Regions from separate parts of the Arthrobacter sp. STN4 genome, predicted to be linked through region 3. Evidence: riboswitches for the same ligand, from Rfam matches in the RefSeq annotation. Region 3 holds a riboswitch; each other region holds the start of a gene.
What was found. A riboswitch is a leader RNA that binds a small molecule or an ion and turns the genes downstream of it on or off. The one in region 3 is predicted to bind thiamine pyrophosphate.
Positions count from the first base shown of each region.

Region 1: it holds a riboswitch for thiamine pyrophosphate, as region 3 does, so the genes downstream of both, MMF96_RS07370 (bifunctional hydroxymethylpyrimidine kinase/phosphomethylpyrimidine kinase) here and MMF96_RS12025 (ECF transporter S component) in region 3, are expected to answer to the same signal.
Region 2: it holds a riboswitch for thiamine pyrophosphate, as region 3 does, so the genes downstream of both, thiO (glycine oxidase ThiO) here and MMF96_RS12025 (ECF transporter S component) in region 3, are expected to answer to the same signal.

Region 1 covers NZ_JAKZGX010000007.1:47,503-53,383, forward strand. Annotated here, with positions in the region: gene MMF96_RS07370 (bifunctional hydroxymethylpyrimidine kinase/phosphomethylpyrimidine kinase) at 116-1,681, opposite strand; TPP riboswitch at 1,672-1,770, opposite strand; gene MMF96_RS07375 (Rne/Rng family ribonuclease) at 1,885-5,652, opposite strand.
Region 2 covers NZ_JAKZGX010000024.1:15,735-21,615, forward strand. Annotated here, with positions in the region: gene MMF96_RS15090 (DUF3107 domain-containing protein) at 1-213, shown strand, start outside; gene MMF96_RS15095 (hypothetical protein) at 282-587, shown strand; gene MMF96_RS15100 (4a-hydroxytetrahydrobiopterin dehydratase) at 634-1,290, opposite strand; gene MMF96_RS15105 (thiazole synthase) at 1,314-2,117, opposite strand; gene thiS (sulfur carrier protein ThiS) at 2,204-2,443, opposite strand; gene thiO (glycine oxidase ThiO) at 2,440-3,702, opposite strand; TPP riboswitch at 3,699-3,822, opposite strand; gene thiE (thiamine phosphate synthase) at 3,837-4,517, shown strand; gene MMF96_RS15125 (MarR family winged helix-turn-helix transcriptional regulator) at 4,647-5,150, opposite strand; gene MMF96_RS15130 (FUSC family protein) at 5,224-5,881, shown strand, end outside.
Region 3 covers NZ_JAKZGX010000015.1:24,940-30,820, reverse strand. Annotated here, with positions in the region: gene MMF96_RS12040 (UDP-N-acetylglucosamine 1-carboxyvinyltransferase) at 1-888, opposite strand, end outside; gene MMF96_RS12035 (energy-coupling factor transporter transmembrane protein EcfT) at 1,025-1,822, opposite strand; gene MMF96_RS12030 (ATP-binding cassette domain-containing protein) at 1,819-3,459, opposite strand; gene MMF96_RS12025 (ECF transporter S component) at 3,462-4,088, opposite strand; TPP riboswitch at 4,133-4,254, opposite strand; gene MMF96_RS12020 (plastocyanin/azurin family copper-binding protein) at 4,377-5,324, opposite strand; gene MMF96_RS12015 (DUF4235 domain-containing protein) at 5,761-5,881, shown strand, end outside.

The sequences.
Region 1 (5,881 bases), on a different contig from region 3:
GCGTGGAACGGCCTCTTGGCGGGCGTGGCGCGCCGCTTTAATCCGCGGCGGCCCCGTGGCGTTCATCACGCCCACCTCGGCGGGGGCCCTGCCGCGCGCCTGGCGGCGGGCCCGTTCAGGCATGGCGGCGGGGTGCATCAAAAAAGTCAACCTCGTACCGTGCCGAATGCACGAAGGCCTCGCGCATGCGCTCCCGCTCCAGGGCAGATCCGCGCACGGCGGCCGCGTCGACGATGGCGACGGCCCGCGCCGTGGCCTCCGCGAAGGCCTCATCCGCGTAGGTCTCCAGCCACTCACCGTAGGGGTGGGCACCTGCGCCCGTGCCGGCGTCGTCCGCCAGCGTGCGGTCCCGCAGGTAGCCGGCGTGGAGCACGCGGCCCACTTCCGCATACAGCCAGTAGCAGGGCAGCACGGCGGCGGCCAGCTCGGCGTAGCTGCCCGAGAACGCCACCGCCGACAGGTGGTCCACATAGTGCTTGGTTACGGGGCCCCGGGCCACCTCCACGGGGTGGCGGCTGAGCCATTCCCGGTGCAGCGCCAGTTCCACGACCAGGCAGTTCTGCGCGCCGGCGGCCCAAAAACGCTGCTCGTCCTCAGTGGGGGCGAGGGCGCTGGCGCGGGACAGCACGCGCGAGTAGGCGTTGAGGTACTGCGCGTCCTGGGCCAGGTAATAGGCAAAGTGCCGCTCGTCGAGCCCGCCCGAGGCCAGCTCGCGGATGAAGTCCAACGCAAAGATGGCCTCGCGCTCCGGTGCGATCTGCGCCCACAGCGACCGGGTGAATTCGCCGGCGGCCGGAGCCTGCAGGGCCCACAGTTCGTGGAAGTGGTTGAGCGGTCCGTGCCCGTGCCCGATGTCGAGGACCCCGGACGCCTGCAGGCAGCCGGTCAGCCAGTCCTTGGCGCGGCGCATGCTTTCGGCCCAGCTGCCGGTCTGCACCTGCAGGGTGGCCAGCGCCGCGGACAGCGAGCAGCCGGTGCCATGCGTGTTGTCGGTGTCCACGCGCGGGCCGGCAAAGATTTCCACCGAGCCGTCCGGTCCCACCAGCGCATCGGGGCACTGGTCACCTTCCAGGTGCCCGCCCTTGACCAGCACGGCTGTCCCGTGGACCGCGGCCAGGGCCTTGCCCTGCTGCAGCGCCGCGTCCCAGCTGGCAGCCTCGGGCTCCCCGCACAGGACTGCCAGTTCGGCCAGGTTGGGCGTGGCCAGGTGGGCCTGATGCAACAGCCGGAGCAGGGACTTGCGCGCGTCCCCGTCCACCAGCGCATCCCCGCTGGTCGCCACCATCACCGGGTCAAGCACGACGACGGGCGGCCGGGTTTCCGCCAGCCACTCCCCCACCGTGTCCATCACCTCGGCGTTGGCCAGCATGCCGATCTTGACCGCGTCAATGGTGATGTCCGCGGAGAGGCTGTCCAGCTGCTGCCGGAGAAAATCCGCAGCCGGGACGTGGACGCCCTGGACACCCTGCGTGTTCTGGGCCGTCAGGGCCGTAATGGCAGCCATGGCGTAGCCGCCGTGGGCCGAGATGGACTTGATGTCCGCCTGGATGCCGGCGCCGCCCGAGGGGTCGGAGCCGGCGATGCTGAGCACGTGCGGCGGCCGCGGTGCGGGACCGGGGGCCGGCTGGTTCGGGGCGGGCTGCGGGTTCGTGGTGGTCCGGGGCGTGGTGTTGTGGGTCAAGCGGACATCCCTTCGCCGGTGCTGGCCGGTCAGGTTCAACGGGTTTGTTCTCAGCCGGCCCTCGTGGCCTGGCACCCCGTGTCGCTCACCACATTAGCGCCCCTGCTTCCGCTTAAGCGAAAACTGGGTGCCAGTAGTTGCCGCATCGCAACCGGAAAAGGTTGACAAAACCGTAACTATTGACACCCAGTTGGGCGGGGACGCTACAGCTCGGAAGCGGGCACGCCGACGCCGAGCATGATGATCGGGGCCGCTTCCTTCGCTGCCGCCGGTCCGGCCTGCGCCGTCTCAGCCTGCGCCGAACCCGTCCGCTCCGACCCGGTGTGCGCGGCCGGCTGGGCCGGGCCGCTTGTGTGAGGCGTGCCGCCCTGCCCGGCCGGGACGGCCGAGGTCTCAACGCTCATGTCCGCACCGCCCTGTGCGCTGCGGGCGCTGCGGTTGCGGCGCGGGCGGCGGGAGCGCGAGCGTTCCGGGGATCCGTCCCGGCCCTCGGACGCGGCGTCGCCGGCGGCCCGGACGGTGCCGGTGCCCGGCCCTGCGGCGGTGGGAGCGGCGGCGGGCGCCGGTGCAACGCCATCCGTGGCCTTCGGGCCGGCGAGCTGGTCCAGTGCCTGGGCCAGGCCGGCCAGCGCCGCCGCCTGCTCGGCACGGTGGTCGTCGCCGGCGGGGTGGTGGCCGCGGGGCAGCGCCACGGCCTCACCGCCGAGCGTCACCGTCGCGGTCTCCGCCAGGCTGGTGGGCAGCGTTTCCACCTCGACGTCGGCGACGTCGTCGTCCGCACGGCCCGGCTCGGTGCGGGCGGGCGCGCCGTTGCCGTTCCCGGCCTGGCCGTCCTGCGCGGGCTCGTGGTGCGCGGCGGCCGCCGCAGCGGCAATGCTGGCCAGCGCGGCACGTGCCTGGGTGGCCTTTTGCTGCCGCTCGGCCTCGGCTGCCGGGTCCACGACGGCGGCCTCAAGGTGCTCGTGCGCCTCCTGCCCGTCACCCTCGTGCTGCTGGGAACGGTTGCGGTTGCGCTTGCGTTCGCTGCGCGTGGAGCGGTTGGCAGTGCGTTCGACGTCGCGGTGCTCGCTCCGGCCCGGCTGCGGGTGGTGCTGCTCGGCAGCCACCGTGTGGACGCGGCGGTGCTCCACGGGGATCTCGTGGGTGACCATGCCCCGTCCGGCGCAGGCCTCGCACAGCTCCCCGAACACTTCCAGCAGCCCGGTGCCCATGCGCTTGCGCGTCATCTGCACCAGTCCCAGGCTGGTGACCTCGGCCACCTGGTGCTTGGTCCGGTCGCGTCCCAGGCACTCGACCAGGCGGCGGAGCACCAGGTCCCGGTTGGATTCGAGCACCATGTCGATGAAGTCGATGACGATGATGCCGCCGATGTCACGCAGGCGCAGCTGGCGCACCACTTCCTCGGCCGCCTCAAGGTTGTTCTTGGTGACGGTTTCCTCGAGGTTGCCGCCGGAGCCGGTGAACTTTCCGGTGTTGACGTCCACCACGGTCATGGCCTCGGTGCGGTCAATGACCAGCGAGCCGCCGGAGGGCAGGAACACCTTGCGCTCAAGGGCCTTGGAGATTTGCTCGTCGATGCGGTGGGCACCGAAGATGTCCTCGGACTTGGTCCATTTTTCCAGGCGGTCCAGCAGGTCGGGGGCCACGTACGTCACGTACGCCTCAATGGTGTCCCAGGCTTCCTCACCGGAGACGATCAGCTTCGTGAAGTCCTCGTTGAAGACGTCGCGGACCACCTTGATGGTGAGGTCCGGCTCGGCGTAGAGCATTTCGGGGGCGAGCGTCTTGGACGATGCGGCACGGGTGCTGATGCCCTCCCACTGGGCGCGCAGCCGGTTGATGTCGTTGGTGAGCTCTTCCTCGCTGGCACCCTCTGCCGCGGTGCGCACAATGACGCCCGCATTTTCGGGCAGGTGGTCCTTCAGGACGCGCTTGAGCCGGTTGCGTTCGACGTCGGGCAGCTTGCGGGAAATGCCGGTCATGGACCCGCCCGGCACGTACACCAGGTAGCGGCCCGGGAGGGAGACCTGGCTGGTCAGGCGCGCACCCTTGTGACCGACCGGGTCCTTGGAAACCTGGACCAGGACGGAGTCCCCGGACTTCAGCGCGTTCTCGATGCGGCGCGGCTGGCCGTTGAGCTTGGCGGCATCCCAGTCCACCTCGCCCGCGTACAGGACGGCATTGCGGCCGCGGCCGATGTCCACGAAGGCGGCTTCCATGCTCGGGAGCACATTCTGGACCCTGCCCAGGTAAACGTTGCCGATGAGTGAATCCTGCTGCGTCTTGGACACGAAGTGCTCGGCGAGGATACCGTCCTCCAGGACGCCGATCTGGATCCGGTCATCGTTTTGGCGAACCACCATGACACGGTCCACGGATTCGCGGCGCGCCAGAAACTCCGCTTCCGTGATCACGGTGCGGCGGCGGCCTGAGTCGCGGGAGTCGCGGCGGCGCTGCTTCTTCGCTTCCAGGCGCGTTGAACCGCGCAGGCTCGTCACCCGGTTGGAGGCACTCTGGGAGGATTCGACGGCGGGGCGCGGTGCCCGCACCTTGGTGACGGTGTTGGGCGGGTCCTCGTCGGTGCCGCCGGTCAGTTCCAGGTCCGCGTCCCCGCGGCGGCGGCGCCGCCGGCGGCGGGACGTGACGCCGTCGGAGTCCTCGGCGGCCTCTGCGGCATGGCCGGTGCCGCCGTCCGCGTCGTTGTCCTGTTCGACGTCGGCGGGTCCGCCGTGGTCGGAGGACTTGTTGCGGCGGTTGCGGTTGCGCCCGCGGCCGCGGCGGTGGTCGGCGGAGTCTTCGTCCTCGGCGTCGTGGTCTTCCCCGACAGCCGCGGTGGTGGGCGCGGGGACGGCCAGGCTGAGGTCGGGGGCCAGGAACAGGCCGGAAATTCCGGCTCCCGGGGCCATGAACAGGGAATCCACGGCCGGGGCGGCATCAGTGGCGGAGGACGCGGGAGCCGTGGCCTGCCCGGCGTCCGCGGCGGTCCCGGCAGCGTCGGCTGCGGTGCCGCTTGCTTCAGCGGACGTGCCTGCGCCCGCCTGGGTGGCGTCGGCGGCTGCCGTCGGTTCCCCGGTGTCGGCATCTGCGGTGTCGCCCGCGGCGGGTTCCTGCACGGGCTTCACGGTGGATTTCGCGGCAGCCGGCTTGCGGCGGCTGCGGGTGGCCCTGGCTGGCGCCTCTTCCGTCGTGGCTGCTTCGGCGGCGGGCGCTTCGGCGGCCTCAACAACGGCAGCGGTCGTTTCGGCGGGCGCTTCTGCGGCGGGGGCGGGCGCTTCTGCGGCGGGGGCGGACGCCTTGGCGCGGCTGCGGCGCGCGGGGGCCTTCTTGGCAGGTGCTTCCACCGCTGCCGGCGTTTCGGCGGGGGCAGCAGCAGCCGCCACGCCGTCGCCTGCCTGGCCCAGGGACAGTTCGCCCTGGACGGCCGTGGCAGCCGGGGCGGTGACCGGTGAGGTGGCCCGGCGGCGGGTGGCCCGCTTGGCGGGGGCCTTCCTCGCTTCGGCAGGCGCCCCGGCAGCAGCCTCGGGGGCGGCAGCCCCGGCACCGGCAGTGCCGGCGTCAGCAGCCGGTGCGGTGGAGGTTGGGGCGGTGGGAGCCTGGTCGGCGGTGGCCAGGCCGTCGAGCAGGTCCGGCGTTTCGGCCACCGCCTTCTTGGCCCGGCTGCGGCGCACCGGCGCCTTCTTGGCCGGGGCGGCAGTTCCGCCCTCGGAGGCAGGCACGTCGGCCGCAGTTCCGGCGTCGGCACCGGCACGGGCGGCACCGGCACGGCTGGCACCGGCACGGGCGGCACTTCGGGAAGCGGCGGCACCCCGGGAAACGGCCGAGGTGTCGGTCACCGTTGCCGTGGCGCGGCGCGGGCGGCGCGCCTTGGCCGGTGCCGCACCGTCGGCGGGACCGCCCACTGCGGCGTTGCCGGCTGCAGCACTGCCTGCAGCTGCTGTGCTTGATTCTGTTGCGGGCTGTTCATTATCCATTTGTGGCGTTACTTTCGCGCCGCTGCCACACCCCCACATCGGGTGCCGCGAACGGCTGATGTGCCGGCACCCGCGGGCGCCGGCGGAAGTCGTCTAATTGCTTCGCGGGCGGCACCACCTTTATACGGGTGCGCAAGCTCGCAGGAAGCCAATGGCGTGCCGCTGCCGCAGTTGCTCTGCGTGGGGCTGCCCGGTGGATGGCTGCCATGGAATGGAGCGTCGTCACCGG
Region 2 (5,881 bases), on a different contig from region 3:
ATCGGCATCCAAAACATCGCCCGTGAGATCGTCTTTGACTCCGAGCAGTCCGCGGACGAGGTCGCCGCACAGGTCTCCGAAGCCCTGGCCAAGGGAACCGAGCTGCGCCTGAAGGATGAAAAGGGCCGCATCGTCATTGTGCCCGGCAACGCCCTGGGCTACGTCGAGGTTGGCGCCGAAGAGGCCCGCCGGGTGGGTTTCGGCGCACTGTAGCCGGCCGGGCCCCGCACAACTGACACCGCCGTCGCACCGCTGACGGCCACCGGGAACGAGGAAGCATCATGGTTGCACTGGTCATTATTGCCCTGACGGCAGGCGGCTTTGGCGCCATCGCCTGGGGCGTGGATAAGTACCGTGCCACTTTCGGGGCGCTGCTTCCGGCCGGGGCCGCCGTGGTTGCGGCAGAGGTCATCTGGATGGTCACCATGGCCGTGGGCCTGGGCAACTCCGCCGCCACCGCGTGGATTCCGTGGATCCTGTCCATGGCCGTGGGCGGCGCGGTGGCCTGGGCCGTGGCCGGCTTCGTGGGCCGCACCCGCCATGCCCGCCAGCTGGAACGGGCCAACCAGATCCTGGCCATGCATTAGCGGCAGCTCCACGCAGGCCGGCGTCCGGCGCCGGCCCGCAGGCGGGTCAGGCGTCCCGGCCTTCTTCCGTGCAGATGCACAGCCGGTTGCCCTGCGCGTCGGTGGCGATGACAAAGGCGGGCGCGTTGGCATGGTCCAGTGTGGCGCCTGCCGCCTCCACGGCCGCAAGCACGCCCTGCGCCTCGCTGGCCGGCACATGGATGTCGAGGTGGAAGCGGTTGGGGTTGGGCGTTTCGGTCTGCTGGAACCACAGCGTGGGCAGCCGGCCCGACGGGTCCCGGAGGTCGTCCGGCTCCCCCTCCTTGAATCCCAGGGCGGACGCCCACACGGGCGCCACTGCCGCAAAGTCGGCAGTGTCCATGGCAATTTCAACGCGTCGCAGCAGCTCCGGATGCGCCACGGCCCCGGCCTGCCGCGCCGCCGCCGAGATGGCCTTTGCCAGGGACGCGTCCCGCGCCGTCACCTTGGAACCGGCGTCGTGCGAGGTCAGCACCACGAACAAGGTGTCATAGCGCCAGTCCACATCGGGGTGGTGGTTGGCTTCCTGGGCCAGGGCGCCAATGGCGGCAAAGAGCTCCAGTGCCGCGGCCGACGACGGGCACTTCAGCGCCGCCGCCAGCCCGCCCAGGCGGAACCTCCAGTCCGGCAGCACCGCCAGCTCCGCGTCAATCTGGTCCCTGGTCAAAACATCGTTCGCAGCCATGGCAGGCTCCTTCAGTTTTTGTTTTAGAGGTCCGGGCGGCCCTCCATGGCCGACGACGCCAAGGCATGGGCCCGCTTGGGGATGCGCCCCGCCCGTGAGGCCAGTCTGCCACCGATCACCGCGTGTTTGAAGGCCTCGGCCATGCGGACCGGGTCCTGCGCACGGGTCACGGCGGTGGCCAACAGGACGGCGTCGCAGCCCAGCTCCATGGCCAGGGCGGCGTCGGACGCGGTGCCGATTCCGGCGTCGAGCACCACGGGCACGCCGGCCCGGGAGACGATCAGTTCGATGTTGTGCGGGTTCAGGATGCCCAGCCCGGTGCCGATGGGGGCGCCCAGCGGCATGACGGCGGCGGCGCCAAGCTGTTCCAGGCGCAGCGCCACCACCGGGTCGTCGTTGGTGTAGGCGAAGACCTTGAAGCCGCGGTTGACCAGCTGTTCGGTGGCGTCGACGAGTTCGACGGCGTCGGGCAGCAGGGTGTGCTCGTCGGCGATGACTTCCAGCTTCACCCAGTCGGTTTCCAGCGCCTCGCGTGCCAGCTCGGCCGTCATGACTGCCTCGCGGGCGGTGAAGCAGCCGGCCGTGTTGGGCAGCACGCGGATGTTGTTTTCCAGCAGCAGCTCGAAGAGGTTGGTGCCGGCACCGCCGCCCCCGCTGCCGGGGGCGTACCGGCGCATGGCCACCGTGGTCAGCTCGGTGCCGGAGGCCACGAGTGCCGCTCCCAGGCCGTCCAGGCTGGGCGCCCCGCCGGTGCCCATGATCAGCCGCGAGCCGAGCGGGACGCCCGCCACGGTGAACGGGTCGGTTTCCGTCAGGATTTCAGTCATGGTGCTTCGCTTTCTTCCAAAAGGGTATGTTTGCCGGCGCGCGTGCCGGGCGGGGTGCCGGGCCGGCGCCCGGCCTGAGGCCGTGCCTAGCCGCCCTGGACGGCCGTGACGATCTCGACGTCGTCGTCGGCAACCACCGCGGTCGCCGACCACTGGCTGCGCGGCACAATGTCCGCGTTGCGGGCCACGGCCACGCCCAGCCGGCCGCCGTCGGCCGGCTGCCCGGTGGGCAGGATGGCCCGCCCCGTGACGGCGGCGACGAGATCGGCGACGGTGGTGCCGGCGGCCAGCGGCGCGGCGGCGCCGTTGAGTTGGATGATGCTCATGGTGTCTCCTGTGGGGTGGGGCCGGATGGGCGAAGCGCGGGTGAAAACCGGTCGGGGCGGAAGCGTTCCCACGCGAGGTCGGTGATGTCACCCAGCAGTTGGCGGACGGTGTGTGCGGCGATGGCCGTCAGCAGGACGCCGTGCCGGAAGAAGCCGGTGGCAATGATGAGCCCGGGAATGTCGCGCCCGGCGCCGTCGGCAACCCGGCCCAGCAGCGGGGCGTTGTCCGGGGTGCCGGGGCGGGCCCGCGCCGTGGTTTCCAGCAGTTCCAGTTCGGCGACGGCGGGCACCAGCACCTGGGCGTCGCGCAGCAGCTGGTGCACTCCCCCGGCGCTGACGGCCGCCGAGCCGTCCTCGCGGCTCGTGGCGCCGATGACCACCGTGTTGTCGTTGCGCGGCACAAGGTAGACCGGCAGCCCCCGCACCAGTCCGCGGATGGTGGCGGTGGCCAGCGGCTGCAGGTGGGCGGGCACGCGCAGGCGCAGGATGTCCCCGTAGACGGGCCGGACGGGCAGCTCCAGGCCCTCCGGCAGGCCCTGCAGCAAGGGCGCGCCAAGCCCGTTGGCCACCACCACCTCGCCGGCGTGCACCTCGCGGCCGTCCTCCAACCGCACGCCGGTGACCCGCGAGCGGGAATCCTGCGGGTCCTGGTGCAGCAGCGCGACGGCGTTGCGCCGGATGCTGGTCTGCTCCTCGCGCAGCCGCCCCCGCTCCGCCGCCACCACGTTGAGCTGGACACGGATGGCCGTGGCCACGCCGCGCGGATCCACCTGGTGGTCCTGGGCAATGCGGTAGGCACAGGAAATGTGCGGCCCCACCAGCGGCTCCGCGGCGCGGGCCTGGCGGATGCCCAGCTGCTCCACGTCCAGCCCGTGCGCGAGCTGGACCTCCCGGAGGTCGGCCAGCGCGGCGCGGTCCGCGGCGTCGGCACCCAGGACCAGGGTCGGCGTCGTGCGGAATCCGGTGTCGGCATGGCCGGCGGCCACCAGCGGGGCGACGAATTCCGGCCAGCGGGCCGCGGAGGCGAGCGTCAGTTCCAGCAGGCCCTCCTCCTGGTAATGCAGTTCGCTGACGGGGGCCAGCATGCCGGCGGCAGCAAAGGTGGCGCCGGTCGCGGGCGAGGGGTCGATGACGGTGACGTTGCGGCCGCTGCGCTGGGCTTCCCAGGCGATCCCCAGGCCCACGATCCCGCCGCCGATGACGGCCACGTCGGTGGTGATGGCCTCGGACACGGCTTTTGAATCGGGCGTGTGCGCCATGGCTGTGACTCCTTCCCTACGCCGGTATGGGCCGGATCAGGTTCCGCGCCCGTGGGCGCCTTTCGGTCGGCACAGGTGTGTGCCCTCTCAGCCGGCTTGCCCGGCTCCCGCGGTACTGAACTAGTCTATGAGACATGAGCCTGCCTTCCGCCATCCATGACGCCACGCCCCCAGCCCCCGCTCCCCCGATCGCCGACGCACGCCTGTACGTGTGCACCGATTCCCGCCGGGAACGCGGCGACTTTGCGGAATTCCTGCGTGCCGCCTACGCCGGCGGGGTCGACATCATCCAGCTGCGCGACAAGTCGCTCGAGGCTGCCGAGGAGCTGGAACTGCTCGCCGTGCTGCGCGGTGTGGCGGAGGAATGTGGCAGGCTGTGGGCCGTGAACGACCGCGCCGACATCGCGCGGCTGTCCGGGGCGCCGGTGTTCCACGTGGGCCAAAAGGACCTGCCCCTGCCTGCCGCGCGCTCCCTGGTGGGGCCCTCCGTGGCCATCGGGCTCTCCAGCCACGACCCCGCCCAGGCCACGGCCGCCGCAGCGAATCCCGAGGCCGGCTACTTCTGCGTCGGGCCGCTGTGGGCCACGCCCACCAAGCCGGGCCGGTCCGCCGTCGGGCTGGGACTGGTGGAGCACGCCGCCTCGCTGGGGACCGCCAAGCCGTGGTTTGCCATCGGCGGCGTGGACCTGACAAATGTGGACGCCGTGGTGGCGGCCGGCGCCTCCCGGATTGTGGTGGTCCGCGCCGTCACGGACGCCGACGATCCGACGGCGGCCGCCCAGGAACTGCTCTCCCGGCTGCCCGCGCTGGGGTAGCCCTTCCCCTGGCCACACCGACGGCGTGCCATCCCGGCGGGGGCGGGTGAAATGACACACGCCGCCGCCTGCATGGCACGCCCTGGGCGCAGGCGCCGGCGAAACCGTCGAGTGGCGGCGCGCACAGGCCTAGCCCGCCGGCTCCATCTTCGCGGACACCTTCCGCAGCAGGGCTGCCAGCAGTTCCCGCTCCCCTGCGTCGAGCCCTGCCAGCGCTTCCCTGTCCAGGTCAAGCAGATGCGGAAATTCGCGGTCCACCAGTTCGGTTCCGAGCGCCGTCAATTGCATGAGGACAACCCGCCCGTCGCGTTCCCACGGCAGCCGCTCCACGAGCCCGCGCCGGGCCAGCCGGTCCACGTTTTTGGTGGTTGAGGCGCCGCTGAGCATCGTTGCCGCCGTCACCTCGCTCGCCCGCAGGGGCCGTTCGCTGCGCGCAAGGGCGCACAGGACGTCGAACTCGGCCCGCGAAACCGCAGCGGCGGCAAGGCCGCGTTCCACCCGGTGCGAGGCCTGGGCGCCGATGCGGGAGATGCGCCCCATGACCTCGATGCTGGAGACGTCCAGCCCCGGGCGCGACCTTTCCCACCCGGCGCGCGCACGGTCCACAAAGTCGCCTGCCGCATTCGTTTCCATTCCCCCAGTCTAGAGAGGATGCTCACACAGTTCACATCTATTTTACTAGTAAAATATCTTGTAGCATGGAACCATGTCCGCCCTGACCCGTGTCCGCCTCTCCCGCGCCGCCCTGGCCCATTCCCTTGCCCCGGCCACCTGGCGGGCATCGTTTGCCGTCCGCCCGGCCGACGCCATCTTCGCCCCGGCCATCAAGGTCGGCATCGCCGCCTCCCTGGTGCTCGTGGGCGGCGGGCTGATGGGACATGAACAGCTGGCGGGCATGGCGTCCCTGGGCGCGCTCTGCTCCGCCTTTGGGCGGTACCAGCCGTACCCGCGCCTGGCACGCGTCCTGGTCCTGGTCGCGGCCGCCCTCCTCCTGGCGGCGGGGGCGGGCGCAGTCCTGGGCGGGGCGGGCGTGCCGATCTGGCTCCAGATCGCCGTGCTGTCCCTCATCGCCGGCGCCGCGGCGCACCTGTTCTCCGCCTGTGGCATCACCGGCCCCGGCGCCGTGATCCTGGTCTTTGCCGCCTCGGCCGGGACCGGATTTACTCACACGATGGGCACCGTCCCCCAGGTGCTGGGCGCCGTCGCCGTGGGGGCCGTGGTGGGCTGGGTGGTGGCCATGGCACCCGTGCTCGTTGTGCCGATGGGCCCGGCACGGCTGGCCGTGGCCCGGGCCATCGCCGCGGCCGTCCGCCTGGGAACGGCCGACGCCGGTCCCCACCAGGACCCCGCAGCCGCCGCCTTGC
Region 3 (5,881 bases):
CTTGCCGCGGATGGTCAGCGTTGTGGAGCCGATGCCCTCCACCTCCACGCCCAGGCCCTGCAGGTAAAAGCAAAGGTCCTGGACCATGTAGTTGGGGCTGGCGTTGCGGATGACGGTGGTGCCCACCCGGTGCGCGGCGGCCATGATGGCGTTTTCCGTCACCGTGTCCCCGCGCTCGGTCAGCACAAAGGTCCTGTCCTCGCCGTCGCTGAAGGGTGCCTGCACCTGGTAGAAGCCGTTGTGGGCCGTGACGGCCAGGCCGAACTCGCGCAGGGCCTGCATGTGCGGCTCCACGGTCCGGGTGCCGAGGTCGCAGCCGCCGGCGTAGGGGATGCGGTAGACGTCCTCCTGGTCCAGCAGCGGACCCAGCAGCATGATGACCGAGCGCGTGCGCTTGGCCGCCTCAACGTCCATGGACGCCAGGTCCAGGACGGCGGGACGGCGGATCTGGAGGTCGTTGGCGTTCAGCCAGCGGCATTCAACGCCGATGCTCGTCAGCAGCTCCACAATCCGGTTGACCTCTTCAATGCGGGCCAGGCGGCGCAGCGTGGTGGTGCCGCGGTTGATGAGGCTGGCGCACAGCAGGGCCACACCGGCGTTCTTGCTGGAGTTGACCTCCACGCTGCCGGAGAGTTCGCGGCCGCCGTGCACGCGCAGGTGCGTCACCACGTTTTTGGGCGAATTGCCGACGTTCACGATCCGCCGGCCCAGCAGCGACTCCATGCGCTGGATCATCTTCAGGCTCAGGTTTTGCTTGCCCTGTTCCATGCGTGCCACGGCACTCTGGCTGGTGCCCAATTGCGCTGCGAGTTCCAGCTGGGTCCAGCCCTTGTCGTTGCGGGCATCCCGGACCATTACACCTACGGTTTCTGCAGCCACTTGAGTCATGAAACTTTTATATCATGGGACGCATATTTGCCTGGTATTTAGTGACGCATTCGCTGTGAATGTCGAATTATCCGTGCCCTTAATCACTGTGTGCGATAAATGGTTCAACAGGGTCATGGCCCCGGCCACGCCAAGGCTACCCCAGCACGGGGTTCCAGGTGCCCAGCACGACGGCGGCGAGCGCCGCGGCCGCGGCAATCACCACTCCGGCGGCGGCCACCCAGGCGTCCCGCTGGCTGAAGGTGGACCCCCGCGCCCAGGTGCGGGGCCCGGCGCCAAAGCCCTTCGCCTCCATCGTCACGGCCAGCCGGGATGCGCGGCGGATGGCCTGGACCAGCAGTGCCATGGCCTGTCCCAGCGAGGCCTTGAGCCCGCTGAAGAAGCCCGGCTCCCCACCGACGCCCCGGGCCCGCCGGGCCATGCCCAGCGTCTGCCACTCCGCCACCAGCAGGCCCACCAGGCGCATCGCGGCCAGGGCCCCGAGCACAAAGCGGTGCGGCAGGTGCAGCTTCTGCGCCAGTGCGTCGGCCAGGTCCGTCGGGTCGGTGCTGGCGAGCACGATGACGCCGGGCAGGGCGATGGCGAGGCTGCGCAACGCGATCGCCACACCGGATTCCACCGAGCCGGTGGTGAAGACCAGCGGGCCCGCCGCCAGCAGCAGTTCCCCCGTCTTCGGGGCCAACAGGGCCGTGCCATAGCCGCCCACCAGGGCGGCAAACAGGATGGGCCAGCCACGCCGCAGCAGCATGCCGGCACCCAGGCCGGCCAGCGGCAGCACGGCACACTCGAGCACCAGCGCCGTCGTGGCGGACGCCCAGTCGATGGTGACCAGCAGGACCAGGGTGATGGCCAGTCCGGCGCCGAGCTTGGCCAGGGGATTCGCGCCCGCCAGCCAGGCGCGGGACCGGGGCTGGGCCAGGATGTCCACGCTCATCGCCGCACCGCCTTGCCGGCCGCCCCGGCCGGCGGCGCAGCGACCGCCGGATCCGCCGAGCGGTCCGCGGGGCCGTCATGGTCCCGGGCCTCAACGGGGGCAGCCCCCCCGGCCGGGGCGCCGAGGACCAGCCGGTCCCCGCCCAGGACCTGGGAGAACGTGGCGTCGTGGGTTACGGAGACCACGGCCGTGCCCGCGTCGAGCAGTTCGGTCAGCAGCGAGGCCAGCTCCGCCCAGGTGTTGGCGTCCTGCCCAAAGGTGGGCTCGTCCAGGACCAGCACCTGCGGGCTGGCGGCCAGCACCGTGGCCACGGACAGCCTGCGCTTTTCGCCGCCGGAGAGGGTGAAGGGGTTGGCGCCCGCCACGTGGGCCAGCCGCAGCCGCTCCAGCAGGCCGTCCACGCCGTCTTCGCCGTGTCCCAGCAGCCGTGGGGCGAACAGCAGTTCCTCGCGCACGCTGCCCGTCACAAACTGGTGCTCCGGTTCCTGGAACACGGTGCCGATCCGGCTGATCAGCTCCCGGCCGCGCCACTTCAGCGGCGCGCTGCCGGCGCCCCGCGCCAGCGGCTCAAGGGCTTCGAGCCGTCCGCCCGCCGCAGGCAGCAGCCCGGCAAGGGTCAGTGCCAACGTGGATTTCCCGGCCCCATTGGGCCCCGTCACGCTGAGCGCCCGCCCGGCGGAAATCCGCACGGACGGCACCACGGCGGCCGGCACGGCCGGGTGCCGCCGGCGGCCCTTGGCCCGGGACACCGCCAGGGACTCCGCCGCAAGCAAAAGGTCCGTGCTGTCGTCGTGCGGGGGAAAGCCGGTGCGCGGACGGACGGCGGGCACGTGCCCGGGCACCCACACGCCCGCGGCGGACAGCATGCCCGCCGCCTGGGCCAGGACCGCGGCGGGCGGGCCGTCCAGCAGCACGCCGCCGGGCTCCCCCGCCGCTTCGGGAGCCAGCACCACGATCCGGTCCACGACGTCGAGCCACACGGACACGCGGTGTTCCACCACCACCAGGGTGGCGCCGGTTTCATCCAGGCTGTTCCGGACGGCGTCGCGCACGTCCACCACCCCGGCCGGGTCCAGGTTTGCCGTGGGCTCGTCCAGGAGCAGCAGGCCGGGGCGCATGGCCAGCATGCCGGCCAGTCCGAGGCGCTGCTTTTGGCCACCGGACAGCGCGGAGCTCGGGTGGTCCAACGGCAGCCGAAGGCCCACGGCCTCGAGCGCCGCGGGCACGCGGCGCCAGATCTCCTCCCGCGGCACGGCCAGGTTTTCGGCACCAAAGGCCACGTCGTCGCCGATGCGGGAGAGCACCACCTGGGAATCGGGGTCCTGCTGCATCAGGCCGGTGCGTCCGCGAGACTCCGCCACGGGTGCGCCGTCGATCAGCAGGGACCCAAACTCGTCCGCGTCCTCATCGACGCCAAGCACGCCGGCGAGCGCGTGCAGCAGCGTGGACTTTCCGGCGCCCGAAGGCCCCAGCAGCAGCACGCGTTCGCCCGGCGCGATCTCCAGGTCGAGGTCGTGGACGGCCTTGGCGGCGCGGCCCGAATGCTGCCAGCCCCACCCCTTGGCGCTGATCCGGGCGGGTGCCACGCCAAGCCCGGCGGCCCGGCCCGGACCGCCGGCCGGGGCCGTTGCCCCCACGGCTACACCACCGGTTCGGTGGCGGCGCCGCGGGAGGTCAGGTTGGCCAGGACACCTGTGCGTGCCAGCCCGCGGACGGCGAGCCAGGACAGCAGCCCGGCGATGACGGCGCCGGAGATGGCACCGAAGACGGTGTAGACCAGCTTCCAGACAAACGCCCACTCCACGTTCCAGACCAGGGAGTCGTTGATGCCCATCGCCACACCGGACAGGGCGCCGGCCAGCAGCGCCACCGGCAGCGAAAAGCGTCGGTAGCGGACCACGGCGAAAATGAGCTCCGCGCCGATGCCCTGGACCAGGCCGGAGAGCAGGACGGTGAAGCCAAAGGAACTGCCCAGCAGCGCCTCCACAATGGCCGCCACGATTTCGCAGAACAACGCCGCGCCGGGTTTGCGGATCACCAGGCCGCCGATGACGCCGGCGATCAGCCAGCCGCCGCCGTAGAGTCCGCCGAGAGGCGGGAATGCGGCGGTGGCAGCCGCGATCACGCCGTAGGCGGCAGACCACAGCCAGAAGATGACGCCCACGGCGACGGACAGGACGGCGGCCACCACGATGTCCACCACGCGCCACGTGGTTTTGGGTGCTGCCTTGGGGTTTGCGGAATTGCCCGCGACTGACTCGCTCATGTTTCCTCCTTTGCAGGAGGGGCGGTGCGGCGGTATCTCCGCGCACCGAAGAGAACTCGACTCCCTTCGCCGGTACTAGCCGGAGCAGGTTCGAGGGTCTGCGGCGGACCGCACTCTCAGCGCCCTGTTCCGGGATCCGGGACGGGACGCTCCCCTGTCGTGTTGAATTGCGGCTTCAGTCTACCCGCGGCGGCGTGCCGCGGCCAACGTTCCTGGCGCACGACGGCGGGAGGCCGGCCCGGGTGGCCGGCCTCCCGCCGTCGTGCCTGGCTGGGCTGGGTTCCGGCGTTACCCCACCACCACCGTGCCCACCATGCCCATGTAGTCATGCAGGGCACAGATGTAGCTGAAGGTCCCTGCCTTCGTGAAGGTGACGGTGAACGTGGATCCCGGGAGCATGAGCCCGGAATTCAGGTCCCCACCGGCAAACGCCGCAGGATTGCCCACGGGCATGTTGAAGTCCGCCGGCTCCGTCCCAAAGGTGACCGTGTGCGGGGCCGCCATGCCGTTGTTGATGAACGTGACCGTTTCGCCCACATGGATGCGCACCGTGGGCTGGATGTAGCGCATCACCATGGCCACCCCGTCGTCGGCGCCGACGTAGACGTGGTGCGAATCAGCCTGCGCTGCCGTTGCATTCCAGAGCATGCGCCCGTCCAGCAGGATCCCTTGTGCCTGCTGCCGGCTCTGCCTGTTGTAGTCGTTTTGCGTGTAGGGGTATGGCGTGCCGGCCGCCGCCACGTGGACGGTGCCCTTCATCATGGCCCCGTGCACCAGGCAGTAGTACGTGAAGTCGCCGGCTGCGGGGAACTGCAGGCTGTAGCTCGCCACGGCAGGAAAGCCGCTGTCGGACACGTTGGTCAGGATGCCCGAGTTGTAGTAGGACGCCCCGTCGTAGGTGCTGCCGCCAATGGGGAACAGCTGCGTCGGGTCGCCGGGGTTGAAGGCCATCAACGGCGCGCCGGGCGGCAGGAAGGTGACGGTGTGCGGCTCGGCCGAGTTCGCCTGCCAGGTGACGGTGTCCCCCGCGTCGACATAGACGTCGGTGGGCAAAAACGCCATGCTCTGGATGGCCTGGTCCGGTGACTCATTTCCAGCCAGGACTGTCCAGGTGTGCGGGCCCTGCCCGCCTGCGCCGGGGTCGGCGACTGCCGGGCCCGAAAGTGCCAGCGGCACCAGCAGCGCCAAGAGTGCGGCAACCAGCACCGGCACCTTGCGCGAAGAAAGATGGTTCAAGCGAAGATTTTCCAAACGACGCCTCATGGGTCGTTCCCTTCTCGAAAGCTGCGGCCCCCTGGCCAGGCGGCCGCGCGAGATGGTCCCTCCCTCAAGGGGGCCCGCTCTGTCCGGCCGGCATGCCGGCGGGACCGGATGCGCATGGAACCCCCTGAGCTCCGGGTCCAATGCGCGCCGCCCGCCATGGCGGGCGGGGCGTTGATGATGGGGCATTGTGCTGCCACTGCCCGGCGCACCCGCAGCGCCGTCAAGGACAACTGACAGCCCGCGAACACGCACTTCCCATGGTGCACCCGGGCGGGAGGCTTGTCGACAAGTGGTCAGGGAATTCCGTCCAAGTACCGCCGCATCCTGCTTGCCCCGGCCCGCTGACCCGTTAGGCTGGCAGGGAACTTTCACAGCGCATCAAGCCCGCCGCACACCAAGGAGAGTCATTGTGAATATCGTCTTCAAGCTGCTGGGCACGGGCGTGAGCCTGGCCGCCGGGTTTGCCGCCGGCAAGATCGTGGACGTCGCCTGGGAGAAGGGCACCGGCAACAAGCCGCCCAAGGACGGCG